4 regions of the Paenibacillus sp. PSB04 genome follow, and region 3 is predicted to be linked to each of the others. Evidence: riboswitches for the same ligand, from Rfam matches in the RefSeq annotation. Region 3 holds a riboswitch; each other region holds the start of a gene.
What was found. Region 3 has a riboswitch for cyclic di-AMP ahead of K2F33_RS01860 (hypothetical protein). Riboswitches for the same ligand answer to the same signal wherever they lie in the genome.
Positions count from the first base shown of each region.

Region 1: another riboswitch for cyclic di-AMP. It lies ahead of K2F33_RS19955 (3D domain-containing protein); the one in region 3 lies ahead of K2F33_RS01860 (hypothetical protein).
Region 2: another riboswitch for cyclic di-AMP. It lies ahead of K2F33_RS06645 (resuscitation-promoting factor); the one in region 3 lies ahead of K2F33_RS01860 (hypothetical protein).
Region 4: another riboswitch for cyclic di-AMP. It lies ahead of K2F33_RS23150 (APC family permease); the one in region 3 lies ahead of K2F33_RS01860 (hypothetical protein).

Region 1 covers NZ_CP081301.1:4,296,282-4,302,072, forward strand. Annotated here, with positions in the region: gene K2F33_RS19940 (transporter substrate-binding domain-containing protein) at 449-1,258, shown strand; partial or broken gene K2F33_RS19945 (amino acid ABC transporter permease) at 1,431-2,087, shown strand; gene K2F33_RS19950 (amino acid ABC transporter ATP-binding protein) at 2,074-2,796, shown strand; cyclic di-AMP (ydaO/yuaA leader) riboswitch at 3,035-3,189, shown strand; gene K2F33_RS19955 (3D domain-containing protein) at 3,193-3,852, shown strand; gene K2F33_RS19960 (polysaccharide deacetylase family protein) at 3,925-4,767, opposite strand; gene K2F33_RS19965 (NADH:flavin oxidoreductase/NADH oxidase) at 5,040-5,791, shown strand, end outside.
Region 2 covers NZ_CP081301.1:1,368,683-1,374,473, reverse strand. Annotated here, with positions in the region: gene veg (biofilm formation stimulator Veg) at 1-54, opposite strand, end outside; gene yabG (sporulation peptidase YabG) at 292-1,191, opposite strand; gene rsmA (16S rRNA (adenine(1518)-N(6)/adenine(1519)-N(6))-dimethyltransferase RsmA) at 1,248-2,138, opposite strand; gene rnmV (ribonuclease M5) at 2,135-2,689, opposite strand; gene K2F33_RS06645 (resuscitation-promoting factor) at 2,916-4,088, opposite strand; cyclic di-AMP (ydaO/yuaA leader) riboswitch at 4,359-4,585, opposite strand; gene K2F33_RS06640 (TatD family hydrolase) at 4,790-5,560, opposite strand; gene K2F33_RS06635 (HD domain-containing protein) at 5,619-5,791, opposite strand, start outside.
Region 3 covers NZ_CP081301.1:360,857-366,647, reverse strand. Annotated here, with positions in the region: gene K2F33_RS01880 (helix-turn-helix domain-containing protein) at 1-355, shown strand, start outside; gene K2F33_RS01875 (urease accessory UreF family protein) at 445-1,104, opposite strand; tRNA gene K2F33_RS01870 (tRNA-Leu) at 1,358-1,440, shown strand; gene K2F33_RS01865 (glutathione peroxidase) at 1,585-2,079, opposite strand; cyclic di-AMP (ydaO/yuaA leader) riboswitch at 2,390-2,600, shown strand; cyclic di-AMP (ydaO/yuaA leader) riboswitch at 2,723-2,897, shown strand; gene K2F33_RS01860 (hypothetical protein) at 3,033-3,422, shown strand; gene kdpF (K(+)-transporting ATPase subunit F) at 3,564-3,641, shown strand; gene kdpA (potassium-transporting ATPase subunit KdpA) at 3,712-5,391, shown strand; gene kdpB (potassium-transporting ATPase subunit KdpB) at 5,408-5,791, shown strand, end outside.
Region 4 covers NZ_CP081301.1:4,988,521-4,994,311, forward strand. Annotated here, with positions in the region: gene K2F33_RS23145 (glycoside hydrolase family 3 N-terminal domain-containing protein) at 1-1,242, opposite strand, end outside; gene K2F33_RS23150 (APC family permease) at 1,530-3,353, opposite strand; cyclic di-AMP (ydaO/yuaA leader) riboswitch at 3,489-3,652, opposite strand; gene K2F33_RS23155 (phosphotransferase enzyme family protein) at 3,858-4,889, opposite strand; gene K2F33_RS23160 (hypothetical protein) at 5,034-5,363, opposite strand; gene K2F33_RS23165 (PrsW family intramembrane metalloprotease) at 5,365-5,791, opposite strand, start outside.

The DNA.
Region 1 (5,791 bases), 3.4 Mb from region 3:
ATCTAGCTATTTAATACCTCATTCCCGGAATGATGAACCATGGCTGCCGCCTTAATCTGACGTTTCGGTGAACTTTTTGCGTAGGAGTCCCCATTGCGTGTAATTACATAATAAGAAGCTTTTCTTTCAAAGGGTGCAGGTTTTTGAAGGGATTTATGCATCGGATTAGGAAGGAGACGGGCTTTGAAACGGTAAATACATATTTATTCCGATAAAGAAGGGGAGGTGACTAAAAGAAACAATAGAACTGGGGATAAATGGTATTAAAAAGCTATAATCCGCATTATTCTGGCTATTTTGAAATGTATTGACCACTGTATGAAAATGTCATTGCATAATCATGCATTTTTATTGTATGATTAGAACCGTGGTTTTTCGGGCTGGGCCGGATACGGATCATGCCTTTGAACAACAATAAGTATCATTGAAATGGACAGGAGAGATAGATATGAAAAAATGGGGTATTCTAACGGCATGCATTCTGCTGGCAGGCTCCCTGCTTGCCGGGTGCGGAAGCAAACCTTCGACTGAGGGCGGCAAGGCAGCGGGCGAACAGCCGGCCAGCGGCAAGACGATCGTGCTTGGTACTAGCGCGGACTTCCCGCCGTACGAATTTCATAAAATGGTGAACGGCAAGGACCAAATCGTCGGCTTCGATATCGAAATCGCCAAGGAAATCGCCAAAGACATGGGGGCGCAGCTTGAAGTCAAGGACATGAGCTTTGATGCGCTTCTCGGCGAGCTGTCCACCGGCCGCGTAGATTTTGTCATTTCAGGCCTTACACCAAACGAAGAACGCAAGAAACAAATCGATTTTTCGAACAACTACTATAAGGCAGAGCAGGCCGTCGTCGTCAGAGAGGCTGACAAAGACAAATACAGCACGATGAAAGCTCTGGAAGGAGCTTCGCTCGGCATTCAGAAGGGTTCGATCCAGGAGGACATCGCCAAGACGATTCCGGGGGCGAAGATCACCGGCCTGGGCAAAATTTCCGACATCGTGCTGCAGCTGAATTCGAGCCGCGTGGATGCCTCCATCATGGAGAAGCCGGTTGCCGAAGCATACATCAAGAACGTCAAAGGTTTGGTAATTGCGGATGCGGTTCCTGATTATAAGGAAGACGGCTACGCGATCGGGATCAAAAAAGGCAACACCGAGCTCGTGAACCAAATCAATAAAACGCTGGACCGTCTGAAATCCGAAAACAAGATTGAGCAGTACGTCGCCGAAGCGAGCGATTTGGCTGCACAGAAATAGAGGTTAAGCTGTCTGTTCTCATTTTATACATCGGATAAAATAGCGAAGCGAATTCGCTATTTTTTCTGTTCAATGATGGGTACCTTGTTTCAAATATGTCCCGATCTGTTGTATACAGGGAAAGGATGGGACAGGCAGGTATGATGACAAAGGAGGTTCTTGGGTCTTTATGAATATGTTCTCCGTTTTTTGGGATTACCGGACGTATTTTGCGACAGGTATCCAGTATACACTGCTCCTGGCGGCCATCGGTGTCATCTGCGGCTTCGTGCTGGGCATTATTATATCCTTGATGCGGATGTCCCGCTTTTGGCTGCCGAAGCTAATCGGTTCGGTATGGGTGGAAGTTCTCCGCGGTACCCCGATGGTTGTTCAGCTGTTTATTATTCACTACGGCCTCGTGGCCTTCGGGGTCAAATTTACGCCGATCGAGTCCGGTGCAATTACGTTGTCCATTAACAGCTCCGCGTACCTTGCGGAAGTGTTCCGTGCCGGAATCCAGGGGGTGGACCGGGGCCAGTCGGAAGCGGCCCGTTCCCTGGGAATGACGCGCAGCATGACGATGCGGTACATCGTGCTGCCCCAAGCTGTAAAAAGCGTGCTGCCGGCCATCGGCAATGAGTTTATTACGATTATCAAGGAATCATCCATCGTATCGTTTATCGGCGTCACCGACTTGATGTACCAGTCGGGGGCTATCCAAGGGATTACGTATGATTACCTCAGTCCGCTGCTGGTCATTGCGGCCATCTACTTCATTATGACGTTCACCCTGTCCAAGCTGCTGGGGGTATTCGAAAGGAGGTTGAATACCGATGATCAGCGTTAAAGATCTGCGCAAATCGTTCGGCAAGCTGGAGATTCTGAAAGGGATCGACATCGACATCGCCAAAGGCGAGGTCCTCGTCGTGATTGGCCCCAGCGGCTCGGGGAAAAGTACCTTTCTCCGCTGCCTGAATCTGCTCGAAACGCCAACAGGGGGGCAGATCACGTTTGAAGGCGAGCCGATTACGGACAAACGCCACAACATCAATGCCACCCGCGAAAAAATGGGCATGGTGTTCCAGCATTTCAATCTGTTCCCGCATAAATCGGTGCTGCAGAACCTCATGCTGGCCCCGGTTAAGGTGAAAAAGCAGCCGCCGGCCGAGGCGGAACGGATTGCCCTTGACCTGCTGCGCACGGTCGGATTATCCGACAAGAAGGATGCGTATCCGTCCCAGCTGTCAGGCGGGCAGAAGCAGCGGATCGCCATCGCGCGGGCGCTGGCCATGCAGCCCCACGTCATGCTCTTTGACGAGCCGACTTCGGCCCTGGACCCGGAAATGGTCGGCGAAGTGCTGGAGGTCATGAAGAAGCTTGCGGAGGGCGGCATGACGATGGTTATCGTAACCCATGAAATGGGGTTTGCCCGGGAAGTCGGCGACCGGATCGTCTTTATGGACGGCGGACAAATCGTCGAGCAGGGGACGCCTGCGGAAGTGTTCGGTAACCCGCAAAACAGCCGCACGAAAGATTTTCTGAGCAAGGTTCTTTGACAAAGTGCCTGCATATAAAAATGATAAAGCCCTGGACGAGAATATTACTCATCCAGGGCTTTTTATGTACCTTTTCATGAATAAATTGTTAAAATGAATGAGGATTTTGTAACTATTTTAAAAGGAATTGAGCTGCTGCTCCCTTACTTAAGTCAGCTAACAACCCTAAATAAAGCCTGATAATTCAAGGCTTTTGGATTGGTAACATTTTCATGCGCACAGGTTACAAAATTGTGATATATTTGTTGAGCCGAAACTTTTCTAAGGTAAAGTGCGGGGGATGTAATTTGTGTACATAGTACGCTTGGGGTGAATCGCACCAATAGGGCGTAGGGTTGTCTCCTCAATCCGAATCCGACAGCTAACTTCGCAGGCATCACGACTTAAGGAGGAACCATGAAAAGATTTAAAGGAATCAAGACACTTGCAGCCATCATCGGCATTTCTCTGGCGGTACAAGCGGTACCCACGTTTGCGGACTCGGTCCATGTAGCGAAGGATGGAGATACCTTCTATACATTATCTAAACAATATGGCGTTAATTTGAATCAGCTGATGAATGCAAATCCGAGCGTAGAAGCAACCAATATTTATCCAGGCCTGAAATTAAACGTTCCAGGAGCAAGCACAGCCAAGGCATTTGCCGCAGAGGACAGCGGCTCCATCATCACAGCAGCTTCCCTGAACGTCAACGGCGATGACAAAGTTGTGGAAGCATGGGGTAAAACCTTCAATTACTCCAAAACACTCGACGTCCGAGCTACGGCTTATTCATCTGCCGCTAGCGAAAACGGCAAGTGGGGCGCAGTGGACTACTTCGGCAACCCGCTGAAGCTGGGAACGATCGCGGTTGACCCTTCCGTTATCCCGTTGGGAACGAAAGTGCTGGTTACCGGTCACAGCTTCCAAGGCCTTCCGAAGAAAGCCTTCGTAGCGACAGCTAAGGATACCGGCAGTGCGATTAAGGGGAAACGCATCGACATTTTCGTGCCGGGCAGCCCGGAAAGCGTTAGTGCCTTCGGGTTCCAGGACGTTGAGCTGTACTTCATTAAATAGTTCAAGCTTTTCATAATAACACGGAAAAACCGGCTTTTGTACTCAAGCCGGTTTTTTTGTACGCTCAGCGCGTTACTTGTCTTTTGGAACGTGAAGTAACCTCGGCAGCGTGACGAATGAATAGCCTTTATTTTTCAACGTCTGAATAATGTCCGGAAGGGCATCGATCGTACCGCTGAGATTGGACGTGGTTCCGCCTCCCGCATGCTGAAGAATGATCGAGCCTTGCCCAACGGTGGACAGCACGTTGCGCTTGACCGCTTCCTTGCTGATTCCTTTCCAATCCAGCGAATCGACGTTCCAGTTTACGATTTTGTAGCCCTGCTGCTTGGCCCAGCGCAGTTGGCGTTCCGTGATGTCTCCATAAGGTGGCCTGATCAGCTTGGGCTTATAGCCGACGATGCCGTAAAGCGTGTTCTCCGTCCGCTTAATCTCGGCTACATATTCGTCCATCTCTAATTTGTGAAACACGGGATGATTATAGGAGTGGTTTCCGATCACATGTCCTTCACGGACGATGCGCTCGACCAGCTCGGGATGCTTCTTCGCCCGGCTGCCCATCACAAAAAAGGTAGCTTTAATATGATGGGCTTTGAGCACATCCAGGATCTGAGGAGTAAATCTGGGATCCGGCACGTCATCAAAGGTTAGGGCCACCTCTTTGACGCGCGGACCGTGAATTTTGAACGTTTCGGGATATTTTTTGATCAGCTGGCCGAGCGTAAGGATCTGCTGTTCCTTCCGCTTTTCTTTCGCCTCCCGGCTGCTGGTTTCCCGTGCAGGTTCGGAACCTGACGGATGTTCCGGGGGTTCACCGCCTTGAGCGGCGGCTGCCGGCCACCCGGACTGCCAAGGACAGATCAACAACAAGATCAGCAGGGAAGACAGCAATGTGCTTAACAGCTTCTTTTTCATCCGTCTCGACTCCTTTCCACCGCGGACAAACAGCGAAAGCATGATTTATCCTTGTTATGTCCATATGTTGATGCAATTATGTTACTTTAAATCAGTTGCTTGGCCACATTTTCATATCGTTCGGCAAAGCGTGTATAATAGAACTGATGGATTACGGTCGCTGTACGTTGGCCGTAACCGCGAGGTATGGACGATAAACGGCGGCGCTGCAATCATATAACCCTGTTGTCATATAGGCTTAATCACATACAACATAAAGGAGACACGAAGCAATGGCAGATCTATTTACACCTTATGTACTTAAAGGATTATCTCTGAAAAACCGGATTGTTATGCCTCCGATGTGCCAATATTCGGTACAGGCTGAGGACGGGATCCCTAACAATTGGCATTATGTCCATTATATATCCCGCGCAGTCGGCGGAGCCGGATTGATTATCGTAGAGATGACGGGGGTTCACCCGGACGGACGGATTACGAACCGGGATACGGGAATATGGGATGACGGGCAGATCCCTGCTTACCGCAAAATCGTCGACGAAGTGCACGCCCATGGCGCAAGGATCGGCATCCAGCTGGGCCATGCCGGCCGCAAGGCGGAGGACGCGAACCCGCCCGTAGCCCCATCGGCCATCCGTTTTGACGAGAAATATAAAATTCCGAGAGCTTTGTCCACCGAAGAGGCCCAGAGTCTGGTTACCGCCTATGGGGAAGCGGCCCGGCGCGCGGTGGAAGCCGGCTTTGATACCGTGGAGATACACGGCGCTCACGGCTATTTAATCCATCAGTTCCATTCTCCGCTGACCAACCGAAGAGACGATGCGTATGGAAAAGACCTGGCCTTGTTCGGAGAAGAGGTTGTTAAAGCCGTCAAGAAGGCGGTCCCTGAAGACATGCCTGTTCTGATGAGAGTGTCAGCCAAGGAGTACGTGGACGGCGGTTATGACGTCGATTACTGCGCGGAAATCTGCCAACGATACCGGGATGCGGGCGTGGACGTATTCCATATTTCCTCCGGCGGTGA
Region 2 (5,791 bases), 1.0 Mb from region 3:
ACCCACGTGAGCTTCGAGATTGCGTTTGATTTCCAACAGCGTATTTTTAGCCATTGTCGACGACCACCTCTTTCCTTGTCCATTATAACTCGAAAAGAGAGTTTTGTCAAATCAAAACAATAATTATATCAGCATCAATTTTATGTTGTCAACGAATTTTTTTGCGGAACCCCAGCTCATTTCTGCTTACACCCGGATAACAACAAAAAACCGCAATCCGCCGGCAGATTACGGTTCCTGCATTTCGTTATACTGTCAGGTCAAGAGCTTTGCATGGCATTTCCGGACATGTTAAATGGCCGACGGCGTCACTTTAAGCTTGGTTAAGTCGTTCAGCCGGGGCAGGCCGATCCGGTAGCTCCCGCGGGTTTCAATGCCCCCGACGCCCTGCGTGCCGCTGATCGTATTGTGAAGCACATCCGTCATATTGATCGTATCTCTAACCGATGTAAACGACGCCTTGGCGGCAACATATACCGGATCCAGGGCATGAATCAAAATGCGCCCCGGGGAGCTGGCAAAGTTGGCTCCGGCCTGCAGCAGCGCCTCAAAGTGCGACTGGCATGCGCCGGCGATAATCGTCATCTGATCGTAATGGCGCTCAAACTGGCGCGCGACCTGAATCGCCCTGACGAAGTTTTGCGAGTTTTTATAGCTGTTCAAGCTGTACAAATCATGATTCTGGCGATGCTTCAGTACGCCGTCATGTCCCGTGATCACCACGATATCCGGCCGGACCCGAGGCAGCAGCCGGTACAAGGCGTCCGCCATCCCGGCCTCATTCACATAATGGCCCTCGGCCGGAACCCGGAGCTGCTCATACAGGCTCAGGCTCTTTTTCAAATAATTCGGATCTCCATCCAGATGAAGCACCTTCCCGGGGACTTCGAAATAAGCCGGCTCAGCTGTTCCCCATTCCCCGCTTCCGCTCAAGGTGGCCTGATTCCGCTGGGTCTGCTCCTGACGGTGACGTTTCAGTAAACTGAGCGACTCGTTTGCTCTAATATTTGCTTTCTCGGTTTTTTCGCTTACCGGCGCATAAGGGACCCTTACCAGATCATCGAGCGGAGAATCCGCCAGAAGTCTGAACTCCGTTCCCTTAATCACCGCTTCGTCCCTGCGCAAATCCTCGACGCGGAACGCGATATCGCCGCCGTAGGATCTGCGCACGACCAGGTCTCCAATATTCATGAACATCACCCCTACCCCATGGTATGGGCGAATCCCCCTATTGGTTCATCTTTTGTTTAATTTAAGCCGATGCCTTCCTTCCGCAGCAGGTTGCTTAGCACGGCATATTCCTCAATGCTGAGCGTCTCACCTCGGCGGGACGGGTCGATTCCTGCTGCCTGCAGCAGCTGATCCAGACGCTCCCGTCCCTCATTGGGGAAGAAGCGGCTCTTCAGATTGTTTGATATCGTCTTCCGCCGCTGAGCGAACGATGCTTGTACCACCTCGAAGAAATGCCGCTCATCGTCAACCACAACCGGCGGCTGTTCCCGCACGGCCAGACGGATCACTGCCGATTCCACGTTCGGCTGTGGAATGAATACCGTCTTCGGCACGATACACACCAGCTCCGGCACGCTGTAATACTGCACGGCAATGCTCAGGCTGCCGTAATCCTTCGTGCCCGGCCGGGCGGCCATCCGGTCCGCCACCTCCTTCTGGATCATCACGACGATGTTCTCCAACGGGAGCCGCTCCTCCAGCAGCTTCATCAAGATCGGCGTCGTCACATAGTACGGAAGGTTGGCCACGACGCTGACTTTGGATACGCCGGCAAAATTGCTCTTAAACAACGCAGCGAGGTCCGTCTTCAGTACATCCCCATGATGTACCTTTACGCCGGGGTATGGGGCGAGAACCTCCTCGAGGATCGGAATCAGCCTCTGGTCGATCTCAACCGCCGTGACGGCCCCTGCCTGCTGGGCCAGCTTTTCGGTCAGGGCGCCGATACCAGGACCGATCTCCAGGGCACCCTTGGTGGAATCAAGTCCGGCCGCGTCCACGATTTTATTTAAAATATTTTGGTCGATCAAAAAATTTTGCCCCAGGCTCTTCTTGAATGAAAAGCCGTGGCGCTGGATGATTTCTTTGGTTCGCCTTGGTGTGGCGATGTCGTCCATGCCGTTCACGTTGTCCGGCCTCCTTCATCTTCGATACGGGCAAGCGCATCCGCGAATTCTTCGCGGGATATTTGAAATATGGCGAGTCGCTTATAAAATTGCTTGCCGTTGCAGTAGCCGATACCGAGGAGGTTGCCCATCGCCATCCGCCGGGCGGCGGCATCCGGGTGCACCAGCAGCCCCGCCTCCATCAGGTCCTCCATGTCGATCTGGCTTTCCGCCCCCTCATAAGAGGTGTGAACCCGCTCCAAGGCTCTGCGGATCGCCGCAGGCGAGGCGTTCTCCACACCGATATCCCCCTTGCGGGTTGCATCGGCCTCCGGGATAAACGCATGCTTGCAGCCAGGCACCTTGGCCGAAATGATTTTGCGGATTCTTTCGCCGGCGTGATCCGGGTCCGTCAGCACAATGACCCCCCGCCGCTCCTGAGCCAGCGCGATCCGCTGGAGTATACGCGCATTGATGGCGGAGCCGCCCGTCTCGATCGTATCGGCATCCACCGCCCGCTTCACGGCCACGGTATCATCCCGGCCTTCCACCACAATGACTTCTTTAATCATGATTTCCTGTCTTCCTTTCGAGTACATTATACCCGTCAATGCCGCCGGACAGCCAAGTCCCTGCAAGTGGCATAAACCGTGATGCCTGTTCAGGTACTTTGCGGGGTCCCGGTATAGACAAACTGCTGTAAATTAACAACAAAAAGAAGAGGAAAGCTCCTCTTCTTTAGCATGACATTTTCATGATCATAATACTATAACATTAGAATGGCAAAGTAAAACGAAATTAGTTCAGCTCCGGTTTGACCGGACCGATCACGTATACCTTAAGGCCGGATTTACGGCCAAAGTTGCGTGCCTGCTGGACGGAATCGTAGTATATATCGATTTTATTTCCCTTAATGGCTCCGCCTGTGTCTTCCGCACGACGGAAGCCAACACCTTCAATGTAAACCCACCATCCCAAAGGAATGACGCTTGGATCAACCGCAATCGTGCGGCCTTCCGTGACGCGTGTTCCTGTGGCGGTGCGTGTGCCGACTCCGGACTCGCCAGACGAATAAGCGGTCATGGAGACTTTGATCAGCTTCTTGTAGGAAAAGTCAACGCCGGCCTTGCTGACCCGGTTGTTACTGCTGCTGCTGCTGACCTTCTTCACCTTGGCAGGGGTAGAAGAAGCTTTGGCAACGGCTGTTTTGACTTCGGTCACTACGGGAACAGGCTTTTTCTTCGTGCCGACGGCAATGACCTTATCTTTGGTCACCGTCTGCACTTTTTTGCCCACCATTTTCATGGACACCAGCTTGCCGTCTTTGTACTTCTTCTCGATGTACTGCACCATCACGCCAGGAGATCCCTGCTGAATCACCCGCGACTCGCCTTTGTAAATGCTGGGGTCGGAGGTTTTGACCACCCGGAAGGGGAGGGATTCATGACGCTGTACCACTTGTTTGTTCATCCGGACGATCCGGATGTCCGTGTTGGTGGAGACCGCCGTTTCGACAGCCGGAGTGACAATGTCTGTTTCCTTGACTTTGACGCCGGTTTCTTTCAGCACGTCGCCGACCGTTTTGGCCGTTGTATACAAATGCTTCGTTGCACCATCAGCCGTCACCTTCACAGGACTCGCGCGGTCGATCACGACCTTGTCGCCGTCGGATATAGCCCCGCTCAGCGGCATCGATATTTGGTCCTCGGGTTTCAGACTGATTTCCTGCTCATCCAGCATTTCTTGAAGTAAAGATGTATTGGTCTGTACAGATTTCATTTGACCGTCTACTACCAAATAAACTTGTTTTCGCGATTGACTGTACACGAGCAGCAAGATCATCAGGGTAACCGCGATTGAAACGATAGCTGCAGTGGAGATCTGGCGCAAATTCTCATGCTTCCATCGCAATGCGTAAGACATGCTGGAGATTTTTGAATCATGGGTCTTCTCTGGTTGGAAAACGCCCACTTTCTCGATCCTCCTTCATAGCCTCGCCGTCTAGAGTTATGCATGATTGTATTTGACGCGACTATACTCAATTTTTTACAAGAACCCACAGAAAGCATGCGTTCTTGCACCATGAACCAATCTCTCCATCATGATTTGTCACCTCCTGTTATACAACAGTATGATGACTGCCTCTCCTTTATTCAAAACAAAAGAAGCCGATAGAAAAGAGCTTACGAGGACTCTTTCGTGGCTTCCGGATGTCAGAATATCGGAATTGTCATGCACGAGGGTACCTCTCTTTATCCGCTTACGGGGTTAGCTGTCGGGTTCGGGCGAAAGAGAGCCGCCCTATTCGCGTCCTTACGCTCATGGCGTAAAGCCGTTCAATTCACCCCAGAGACCCAAAAAAGAAATCAAATACGTTTGCGAGCACCGGACCGCTTCCGGTCTGTCATGCCCCGCTCCAGTATTGGTTCCCCCGTTCTCCCATGCGGAAGACTCAGCGAGACTGGTTCATGAAGCTGCGAAGGTAAGACCTTAACGACAGCTCAATGATTCACTGAAAAGATGATATCCTGTTTTGATGCATGTTGTAAAGCGGTAATCAACCACGTTTATTTGAAAAAGTGGTTAAAAAAATGTAATATTCGGCGTTTTGTTTGTTAAAATTCTTTAATCATTCGCTCATGCTCATTTTTTCGGCTGTTTTTCTCCCGATTTCACACAATTCCAAATCGTTCCAGCCCATTTTGGGTGGTAATCTGGGCAATTTCCTCCAGGTCAACCCCCTTAATCTGGGCTGCCGCTTCAGCGACCAGACGGACGTTTGCCGACTCGTTTCTCTTCCCTCGGAAAGGGTGCGGCGTGAGATAAGGAGAGTCCGTTTCGATGAGCAGCCTGTCCATCGGAACCTGAGCCAGGACCTCTTTGGGGACTCTGGCATTCTTGAACGTAATAGGTCCGCCAAACGAAAGATGGAAGCCCATATTCAGGCATAGCTTCGCGGTTTCCCAGCTCCCCGAGAACGAATGCATGACACCGCCGACCTCGCCGGCCTTCTCTTCCCGTAATATTTTCACAATATCCTCATGGGCGTCCCGGTTATGTATAACAATCGGCATGTTGAGCTCTCGGGCCAGTCCAATTTGCTGGCGGAGGACCCGGTGCTGCACATCCTTTGGCGAGGTATCCCAGTAGTAATCCAGACCAATTTCACCGATGGCCACCACCTTGGGATGACTGCATAAGGATGCAATCCACTCCAGATCGCCTTCCTGCATAAAAACGGCGTCCTGCGGATGCCAGCCTATGGCCGCATATATAAAATCATACGTTTCCACCAGCTTCATCGTCGATGGAATCGTCTCCCGGTTAAAACCAACGTTGATCATCCGGGTTACACCGGCTTGTACGGCATTATCAATGACCCGCTCCCGGTCCTCGTCGAATTGTTGCGCATCCAGATGGGTGTGCGTGTCGAACAGTTCCATGAATTTGAACTCCTTTCTTGTCGGTACCACAGGTTCCTTTTCGTACGGTATTTTGTCATTAAAGCTTGAAAATGCGGGAAATCGAAGGAGAAAGATCGGTTATCGCCTTTTCCAGTTTATCTTCCGGATAATACAAGTGATATTTCCCGCGGTGAATGCCGCTGATGGAACGGACAATATCCGACACCTCGGATATTTCCCGCAGCTGCTCCTGGCGGTCGAGCAGCAGGA
Region 3 (5,791 bases):
GCAATCCATTTACGGACGTATTGAGGCATTGATTAAGCAGAAGGGGATGACCAAAAAGTCGTTTTGCGAGCAGCTTAATATCAGCACGGGGAATTTCGGAGATTGGAAAAGGGGGAAGTCCACCCCGAGCACCAATAAATTGATCGAAATTTCGAGCTTTTTCGGCGTCAGCCTTGATTGGCTGATTCTGGGCAAGGAACCGGGGCCGTATATGGTGAAAGAGCAGCAGGATCCTTATTTGTGGGAAAACGGAAGGCAGTTAAACGAAATGCCGCTATCCGATCACGAGAAGGAGTTTATCAAGGAGTACATCAAGTTTGTGGAATACCGGAAGAACCAGTCCCGCGATCAGTAAGATGAAGGTCAAGTACATACATGGGAACAGAAAAGGCACTTCGCTGCGGCAGGGCAGAGCGGAGTGCCTTTGTGGTGTTGTTAAAGAGATCACGAGGCGATATGGGAGTCGTTCTCCTGGATATTAAAAAGGTCTGTGGGCAGGGAATCTTTCTCCGCTGTCCATGCGCGCTCCATTTCAGCCGTCCATTTGCCGGCCAACGCTTTGGCGTCGTGAGGCGGAATGCTCAGCGAGCGGGCAGCGAGCTGGATGCATGTGCAGACCGCAGATTGCATATAGCCATAAACGGTGTGGTCGCGGCTGGACCCGAGCTGATAGTTGACATAGGCATGCGCCGTGGCCAGGCAGACGGGAGACAGCTCCTTCTGCGCGAGTTCGTCAAGAACCTTCAGATTGAGCCAGGGGTACAGGGCCTGGGCCAGTTTCAAAAGTCTTCTGCCCCGTTGGCGCACCGCTTCATCATTTTCATGGGCAGCGATTCCTCCGAGGATGTACCGGTCAATTCGGGCGATCTGACGGATATCCCGTTGGTCGGCAGCTGCGTAAATCGCCTGAATGGCCGCGCCGTCTTGGCGGACCAAACGATTCATCATCGGATGAAGGATGAACCCTTCCAGCTCTTCCTGGCTCTGGATGCGCCCTTCTGCAATTCGGGTTTGGAGGTCAAACACATGGCTGAAGCCTCCGACCGACAAGTCGTTATCCAGCGTTTGCACGTAATCGAGCAGTTTGGTGCTTTTGTCGTTCAACGCGGTCACCTCCATATTATTGTGGTAATAAATATTACATGAATTGCGAAGTGAAATCATCGATCACTATTATTTGTAAGTTAATATTACATAAATATTGTGGTTTGTCAATGTTAGGGCGACTTGATCTCTGTTTTTGTTGTTTGATGTGTTATATAATATTACATGTATGGTGTTTTAATGTATTTCCCTTTACAATTCGGATGATTTTGTGTATAATAAAAAAGTTCGCTAAATGAACTTTGGATATTATGCGGTAGTGGTGGAATGGCAGACACGCTATCTTGAGGGGGTAGTGGGCGTACGCCCGTGGAGGTTCGAGTCCTCTCTACCGCATCTATGAACACAGAAAGAAGCTTCCTTGGAGAAATCCAGGGGAGCTTCTTTTTTTGCTTATTGCATTTTCGTATATTTCGGGGTCCCGCAAAGCTAGTGAATTCGGATCGCAGCAAGTAGCGTTATTTTGTAGGGCTGATTTGCCTATTCGCTTTTTCCGGATGCAAGCAGCTTGCGGATGTCGTTTTCGATTTTGTCCGGTGTCGTTTTGGGCGCGTAACGCTTGATGACCCTGCCCTTGGAGTCGACCAGGAACTTGGTAAAGTTCCACTTGACCGCTTTCGATCCGAGCACGCCCGGCGCTTCCCGGGTCAGGTATTGAAACAGTGGATGGGCGTTGCTGCCCTTGACGTCGATCTTCTCAAACATCGGGAACGTGACCCCGTAATTCATCTGGCAGAATTCGCCGATCTCCTCGCTGGTACCGGGCTCCTGATTGGCAAACTGGTTACTCGGAAAACCGAGAATTTGAAAATGATGGTCGCGGAACTCGTCGTACAGCTCCTGCAGCCCGCGAAACTGCGGCGTAAATCCGCATTTGCTGGCCGTGTTCACGATCAGCAGCACGTCACCTTCATATTCCTTTAACGATACCTCTTTGCCGCGCAGCGTGTTCACTTGAAAATCATAGACGCTCACTGCCATCCTCCTCCTTTTGTGCTGCTATGAATCATCATCCAGCCGAAGCATTTACCAAGCACACAATTTAATTTTAAACGATTGAACTGTAATGTCAATGCGGATATTCCTGCGAGCCAGTGTCCCCGAATGACCTGGATTCCATAAATGCGCCAAATCGGGAGCATGGAAGAGGTAGAAGTCAAAAAGCCAAAATGTAAGCGCTAATAAGGTCCTGAATGTTCCAAAATTCGCGGTTCATGATTTTTAGACTGCCTTTACAGCTTGGAAGGAGCGGGTGTATGATTCAGAGCGTATTCAATACAGTTTCCATTACTAATCGCTGAGTTTCCGCAAAAAAGCGCGGAAATCGGGGGAACCAAACGCGTGCCATGGAGCAGCGAACCGGTGTGAGAGTCGGGGGTCTGCTGCCAGCCGCAGGGGTGAATCCCGGCTACGGATGCCATGGATCCGGCCGGGTAGAGCGACTCTCACCGCTCGAATCCGTCAGCTAACCTCGTAAGCGTCGTTTGAGAGAGGAATGATGAAACTTGCGACCCGAATAAACTTTCGGATCACAGGGGGATCAGCTGGCCTCTGTGTTTTTTTTACCCTTTTTTAGCTTACTGGAACAAAAGAGAGCATTCATCACAATCACATACACTTATCAATAACGCTTAATTTCGGCCGGAAAGGGCCGGGAGCGGGGGAACCACAGCGGCCGCCTGGAATGGAAGCCGCCGGGGTGAATCTTTCCGGTACGGTAAGTACCGGAAGGTAGGGCGACTCTCACGCCCGAATCCGACAGCTAACCTCGTCAGCGTAACGGGAGAGGCAGCACTTATCGTGCGCATTTTGAATATAGGACGATCCTATTCATATTCGTCCAAATTCAAGAAGCCGCGGGAAAGGTCCTTCTTTCCCTGCGGCTTCTTTTGCGTATTCGCGGCTGCCGCACAGGAGGAGCCTTTGAAATGGACAACGTCGTCATCGTGACCGCGCCGAACGAGGCGGGACGCAATTTTATCAAGCTGCTGATGTATTGGAAGAGGCCCTTTGCCGTTCTGACCAACAGTGCCCGGGAGGAACGCCTCTTGAGAAAAATGGGGGTGCAGCAGATCATCCGGCTGAATACGAATCACGCGGAGGATTGGGTGGTGCCCGAAATAGAGGTCGGCAAAATCTTTCTGTTTGAAAGCAGCCTCAACCTGACCTGCCGCTATTTGCAAATCTGCCGTCCCTGGACGTCGGAACCGGTATATGTCATTACGCAGAGGGGCAGCTCACCCGGCATTTACCGGGGGCTTGGTGCAGATCACATCATTTATACCTTAAACGGCGAAGTCGGATTTTTACTGAAATAAAGATGATTCTAACCATGCAAAGGAGAGACCGGAAACGATGATGGATGTATATATGATACTTGCGCTCGCTGCCACCTTTGGCGTGTTCTTGTTATTTCTTCATTGGTGCGGCCGAGTGGTGGAAGAAGGGGGCAAAGACCAATGATTGTCGTTGGGGCATTCGCCGTGCTTGTCTTTATCTATTTGGTTTACGCCTTGATCCATCCGGAAAAATTTTGACGGGGAATTTTAAATCTGTAAGCCTTAAGGGGCCAAAGCAGAACATGCTCGTAAGAGGGGGAAGCCAGCCTTGGATATTTTGCAAATTTGTATCGTCATTTTCGTGCTCCTGCTGCTCGTGAAGCCGGTAGGCACTTACGTATATCATATATTCTCCAATGAACCGAACCGGACGGACCGGATTTTCGGCGGCGTGGAAAGAGTTTTATACCGGATCATCGGGCTGAAGCAGCGGGGCAGCATGAATTGGAAAAAGTACGCGCTCAGCATGATCGCAACCAATATCTTTCTGGTAGCGATCAGCTATATATTGCTGCGAACGATGGGCGCCCTTCCGGGCAACCCGAGCGGCATCGGCAATATGGAGGCTAGCCTGTCCTTCAACACGGTCATCAGCTTTATGACGAACACGAACCTCCAGCATTACAGCGGAGAGAGCGGCATGTCTTATTTTGGCCAAATGATCGTCATCACGATGATGATGTTTACCTCGGCAGCCTCGGGCCTGGCTATCGCTATTGCTTTTATGCGCGGCATCACCCGCAGGGGTGAGGGGCTCGGGAACTTCTTCGAGGATTTTATCAAGGCGCATGTCCGCCTGTTCGTGCCGCTTGCCCTCATCGTAACCCTGGTGCTGGTCGGGCTCAAAGTGCCGCAGACGCTGGAGCCGATGCGGGCCGTGCAAACGCTGGGAGGCGGCGTGCAGCAGATTCCGCTGGGTCCTGTGGCCTCGCTGGAATCGATCAAGCACCTCGGAACGAACGGGGGAGGTTTCTTCGGCGTCAATTCGGCCCATCCGTTCGAGAACCCAAGCCCGCTGACCAACGTGATCGAAATTCTCAGCATGTGGACGATTTCGGCGTCACTGCCTTACACGTTCGGACGGTTCGCCCGGAACAAGAAGCAGGGCTGGATGATTTTCAGCGTCATGATGACGCTGTTCGTAGCGTTCCTGTGCCTGACGTATTTCTCGGAAAAAGCCGGCAACCCGCTGATCAACCAGCTTGGCATCAACAGCTCGGGCGGCAGCATGGAAGGCAAGGAGGTGCGCTTTGGCATCGCGCAGTCCGCGTTGTTCACAACCGTCACCACCGCCGCAACGACGGGGTCGGTCAACAACATGCATGATACGCTGACGCCGCTGGGAGGACTTGCGCCCTTGGCCGAAATGATGCTGAACGTCGTGTTCGGCGGCAAGGGGGTCGGTTTCGTCAATATGATCATGTATGCAATCCTCGGCGTATTTATCTGCGGCCTGATGGTTGGCCGGACGCCGGAATTTCTGGGCCGGAAGATCGAAGCCCGGGAGATGAAGCTGATCGCGGTGGCGATTCTGATGCATCCCTTCATTATTCTTGCGCCGACGGCGATTTCGTTTATGACGCATCTGGGTACCGACGCCTTCTCCAATCCTTCGTATCACAGCTTGAGCCAGTCGCTCTATGAGTTCACCTCCTCGGCGGCGAATAACGGCTCCGGGTTCGAGGGATTGGCAGACAATACCGTATTCTGGAACGTCAGCACCGGTCTGGTGATGCTCCTTGGCCGATATATTTCGATTATCGCGCTGCTCGCCGTTGCAGGTTCGCTGGCGGTGAAGCAGAAGGTTGCCGAGACCCAGGGTACCTTCCGGACGGACAACAAGCTGTTTGCCGGCATTTTGACCGGAACCGTGCTGCTGATCGGAGCGCTGACGTTCCTTCCGGTCCTCGTTTTGGGGCCGGTCGCCGAATTTTTAACACTTAACTAAAGAGGTGGAGCAAGTCATGAGCGGACAACGCAAAAGCATGCTGTCTGGCGGCATTGCCAAACAGGCGCTGAAAGACAGCTTTATGAAACTGAACCCGGCCGTAATGATGAAAAATCCGGTCATGTTCGTTGTGGAGGTCGGCACCTTCGTGGTGCTGCTGATGGTTCTTTTTCCCTTTTATTTTCATACCGAGGGACGGATAGGGTTTAATCTGACCGTGTTTCTGATATTGCTCTTCACCGTCCTGTTCGCGAATTTCGCGGAGGCGCTGGCGGAAGGCCGGGGCAAGGCCCAGGCCGATACGCTCAAGAAGAGCAAAAAAGACACGACGGCGAACAAAATCGTGGGCGGCGAGATCAAGGTCGTCAGCTCGGCCGAGCTGCGCAAAGGCGATGTCGTC
Region 4 (5,791 bases), 2.7 Mb from region 3:
CGAAAGCACCGGCATTCCCAAGTGGGAGTCTACTACCGTATCACCATGGCCTGGAAAATGCTTGACCGCCGCGATCACTCCCGATTGCCGCAGTCCTTGGATCTCTGCGAGACCCAGTCGTGTCACCAAATCCGGATCCGAGCTAAACGACCGCATCCCGATAATCGGATTATCCGGGTTGCTGTTAATGTCGAGCACCGGAGCAAAATTGACCTGAAGCCCGAGCGCCTTTAGCTCTTCCCCGGTCAGCCGTCCGGCCGCTTCGGCGAGCGTTGTATCTCCGGTTGCGCCGAGCGCCATTTGACCCGGCAGATTCGTACCTCCGGGGATTCGTTTAACGACCCCGCCTTCCTGATCGATGCCAAGGAACAGCGGAATGTCGCCTGCCTCCATCTGCAGATCATGCGTCAAAGTGGTGACCTGCCGAGCGTCTACGATATTTTTATCAAAAAGAATAAGTCCGCCCAAATCCTGATCATGGATGCTGCGTTTGACTCCTTCATTGACCGTAGTCGTCACTTGCCCGTTCCATTGCCTGATGTCTGGCATGAGCATTTGGCCGACCTGCTCGCTGACCGTCATGTAGGACATCAGCTTATCCCAATCCTGTGCCTGAATGGCCCCTTGACGTTCGAAGCGAATGACCCGTGACATAAATACGGCAAACTCCGCACGCGTCACAGATCGGTCTGGACGAAAGGTGCTATCTGAATATCCGCCGATCAATCCGTTGGAGCTCATGATGAGAATAGGCGCTGCCGCCCAATGCTTTGCTGTATCCGTTATTGTTACGGGTTGCTGGCCTTTTACGAGTGAATAGGCCCGTGTAAGAAACGCCGCCGTTTCGGCACGGCTCATCGGTGCATCCGGATGGAAGGTGCTGTCAGGAAATCCGCTGGCCAGCCCATGTTTTGCGGCAATGGCAATTTCAAGATAAAAAGGATGGTTCTTAGGCACATCTGTATAGGTCATGCCGCCGCCCGCTTCTTGCTGCAGCTCCTGCGGATAAAGCTCCCGCACCATGAAAGTAACGGCCTGCGCTCTTGTGACTTGCCTTTCGGGCATAAACTTCCCGTAACCGTATCCAGCGACGGTTCCCCGTTCGGCCATATAGGTGATGCCGTCTTCCGCCCACTTCGAGTGCTGCAGATCGCTAAATCGTTCTTCCGCAGCTGCGCTTCCTGCCCATACGAGCACAGAACCGAGTACGGCACCGAATATCGTTATTAGTTTCCCATTCATCTGTTCCACCCCTGTTGCTGTTCTATATACGTTGATTAGACGCAATGGATGAATTTTTGTTGCGTTAATCCTTTGACACCCTGCACATCGTGAAAATATACGGATCCCCTACTCTGCAGGAAATAAGCCCTTACTCATAAGCCATTACACTCAAGCCATTACACTCAAGCCATTACTCCCACGGGATTACTCTTTCCCATCATATATATCCGCTGCTTTTACGCAAAAAAAGACCGCCGGCACAGATGCCGGGGCCTGATTACGAATGGTTTGAACCATCTGAATCGCTATTTTTTTAAATGATACGGTACCGTTGTCACAACAACATCTTTGCGGAATAAAAGATAAGTCCGGATCATCAAACTCGTCTGGTTGTGCAGCAGATTGTGCCAGCTCCGCTTTGGAATAAACTGCGGAATGATCACTGTGACCTGGTAGTTGGATTCGCTGGCTTTCCGGTGCACCGTATCGATAAATTTGCTAAGCGGATGAATGATGCTCCGGTACGGAGAATGCAGCGTCACAAGGCGCACGTCGGGCCGCCATTTTTGCCATTTTTCCTCAAACCGGTTCTCTTCTTCCCGTTCAAACGGAATATATACCGCAATGATCTGATCCGCCGCCAGCGACTTCGCATAATTCAGGGAATGCTCCACGACATGCGTAATGCCCGAAACGGGGAGAATGATTACATTGCCTTCGATCGGTACCGCCGGCTCGCACGTCGACAGCCGCAGCTGCTCGCCAACCGCCTCATAATGCTTCTTGATCCGGTGGAACAGATACACGATCAGCGGCAAAAAGATCAGTACCGGCCAGATCTGCGCAAACTTGGTTGCGAAGAACATCACCGACACCGTGAAGCTGATCAGCGCGCCGATCGTATTGATGACGAGCTTCGTCACCCAACCCTGCGGTTTTTCCCGGATCCATTTGACGATCATTCCCGTTTGCGAGAGCGTGAAAGGGATAAATACCCCTACCGCGTACAGTGGGATCAAATGTTCCGTCTGTCCGTGGAAAGCGACGATCAGCATGATGGACAGTAGCCCAAGGATGATGATTCCGTTCGAATATCCCAAACGGTCACCGCGGACAGTAAACATCCGGGGAATAAACCGGTCTTTGGCTAAATTGACCGCCAGCAGCGGAAACGCCGAATATCCGGTGTTGGCCGCCAGGATCAAGATCAGTGCCGTCGTGCCCTGGATGAAAAAGTACATAAAATTCCGTCCGAACGTCTGATTGGCAATCTGGGATACGACCGTCTCCTGGGGATTTGGGGATATACCCAAATAATAAGCAAGAAATACGATGCCCGAGAAGAGTACAGCCAGCAGAATCCCCATTGCCATCAAGGTTTTGGCCGCATTGTTCGGAGCCGGATCCTTGAAGTTCGGGATGGCGTTCGAGATCGCTTCGACCCCGGTCAGAGCGGAGCTGCCCGAGGCAAAAGCTTTTAAGAGCAGGAACAGGCTGATTCCCGCCACCGGCGTCCCGACCGGCGTATGCAAATGCGGTGAAACGTGACCTGTCACGATGTTGTACATACCAACGCCGATCAAAATGAACAGCGCGAAGGCGAACAGATACACCGGATAAGCCAGGATGGAGGCGGACTCGGTGACGCCCCGCAAATTCAGCAGCGTAATGAGGATGACGAAGGTGACGGCAATCCCCACCGTATGCTCATGCAGCGCCGGAAACGCTGAAGTCAGCGCGTCCGTGCCCGCCGAAACGCTGACCGCAACAGTCAGAATGTAATCTACCAGCAGCGATCCGCCGGCCACCAGCCCGGGATAGATTCCCAGATTCTGTTTGGAAACGACGTAAGCGCCGCCGCCATGCGGATAAGCGAAGATGATCTGCCGGTAGGATAAAATGAGTGCAGCCAGCAAAATCAGTACGCAGATTCCGATCGGTATCGAATACCAGAACGCCGCCGTGCTGACCGTGACCAGAACCAGCAAAATTTGCTCCGGCCCATACGCTACGGACGAAAGCGCATCGGAGGATAGAATGGCCAAAGCTTTTTTCTTATTCAGTTTTTGTTCTCCCAATTCGGTAGACTTCAGCGGCCGTCCGATCAAAAGTCTTTTCAATGCTGCCATAAAATGTTTGTCACCGCCAGTGTTAGAGTTGAAATGCTCATGATGTACCCGTTAGACACGTGTTCAACCCTTTTTGGGCACAACAAAAAAAGCCGCAGGAAAGCTGGACCTTCCCGTGGCTTTACGCGCACGACAAATCCCTCTTTCATAACGCTTACGAGGTTAGCTGACGGATTCGGGACCGAAAGTATCCCTACACTCAATAAATGAAGATCAAGTGATTCACCCCTGGGACGAAGGCTTAGCTTCCTCCCTTTGGTTCCCCCGCTCCTGATTTCAGAATTCAGCGATCAAGGAGTACTACGTTTCAGGTTCACAAGTTCACGATTACGAATTGAATCTTACTCCTTCCGGATGCCTGCTGTAAAGAAGCAAACGGTTTGAGATACGTATGAAAAAATTCAAAAGAACTTCATGTCAACGCTTACATTGGCGGCACTCTATTAATTTCTGGCTGTAGCTGTGCATATCGCTTGTTTACGCTATTAAATTCATATCGGACTTCTATATATTTCGATCCGCCGCATTCCTCAGCGAAGCCTCTACGGTATCCAGCCGGTTCAAGCAGTGATGCCGGACCATTTCGAGGTCGTTATCCAGCTGGTCTGGCTCCAGGTCACGCTGCAAAATATTCATGCACCAATGGGTCAGGTTTCTCAAATGATGGCGGTATGCATAATAACGCAGTAAATCCGGGTTCAGCTCCATCTGTTGACCTAGTTCCTGCTCATACCCTTTGAGAAAATGACCCAGTCCGTCCCCGATATACCCCACGATATCCAGCTCTGGGGGCGCGAGCATGGCTGCTTCCCAGTCCAGGACGACAAGCCGTCCGTCTGCGGTCTCCATCAGATTCCCTCCCCACAGATCACCGTGACAGAGCACATTGGGGGCCGGGTCAAGTACGAGACGTTCACGAACCCCTGTGATCTGGTGCAACAGCTCGGTTATGCGCGTTTGCTGAGGGATAACAAGCTCACGCAGCAGCTGGCTAGCTGGACTTGAACCGGGCTGAAGATGCTCAAGCTGCTCCAGGCATTGGATCAAACGTTCGGAAAAGGAGATATCATACGTTTCAACCGCAAGGCCGGATGTGGTAGTGAAAGGAGTCAACTGCCGAATTCGCGCCGCCAGCTGTCCAACACGCTCCAAGTTATGCTTGGAAAAAGGGTAAGCCTCAGCCCAGGTTTCTCCTTCGATAAATTGAAACAGTACCGCTGTGCAATCAGGAAGGGAAAGCAGAAAAGCACCGCTTAAGGTTCGGAATGGACAAGGCAATTCCATAAATCGGCCGGTCTGATGCAATTCCCACATAAACGGCACATAACGCCTGCAGCGAAGGATGCTTTGGCGGTGGCTGTCATTGCTATGGTCAAACAGTTTCAGATAGTATCGCGTTCCATTTTCTCCCTCCACCCGGTAAGAATAGGCCGAATCTCCATAAGGGATAAAAATAAGCCTCCGGGCAGCAATTCCGTAAGCTTCGTTCAAGTGATGCACAAAAGCCCCTTCGTCCATTCGATAAGACTGCCTCACTTCGCTCTCCCCTTTCCCCTTTACATCACGTAGCGCGGTTAAAAGCAATCAAGCCCGGTGTCTGTGTAACCCGGACTTGATCGCACTCACCTCTTAGGAGATTAAAACAATCTTTCATTCATTCACCAATGTTAACAGGCAATGTTAACCGATGTAGACCACCGCACCGCCGCGCCTGTACGCCTTTGGCAGTTCCGTCTCCAGCAGCTCGAGTCTGCGTAACATGTGGTCGAGGTCGTCCCCATGCATGTGGCTTCGCGCCCATTCTTTAAGCTGGGACACTTCGCCCAAGACAGACGGGATGTCCTCGGACTCCACGTCTGTACCGTCCTGGAAAAGTGCGACCCACTGCAAGTTCAGCTCTTCCACCGCCGGCACCCAATATTTCTGGAAAAAGGATTCCGTCGCCACCGGAAGCATAAAGGACCGTTCAAATTCGTCTTCCGGGTCCACAATAATGGCGCTGATTGACATGTTATTTCACCCCAAATCGAATGTTGAATGTATAATCCGGGAATTCTTGACGCAGCTTGTTCAAGCTGTTCTCCGCGGCTGTCCGTAACGCCGGCGAGTCCCCGTCCAGCTGAAACTCAAAATGCCGGATTCCTTTGATTTGCTCCAGTGTCGGGATCTCCGCCGTTCCATCAGGCGTCGTTCGCGTCCCAACCGCCTTCTGCATCAGGTTGTTGATCCGCACCTTCGTTTTCTGGTACAACTGCTTATCTGTAAATTGCTGCGGCGTCTGCTGCGGCTTGCCCGTTTTTGGATGGATGCGGTCGAGCCCTTGCGCCGACTTGGCTTCATAGAAGATGCCCTTCTCCAGATCGACGCCGTCAAACTCCCCAAGCGCTCCGTTCTTGGCATCGTGGAGCTCCACCCCACGGTACTTCGCTTTGCTCCAA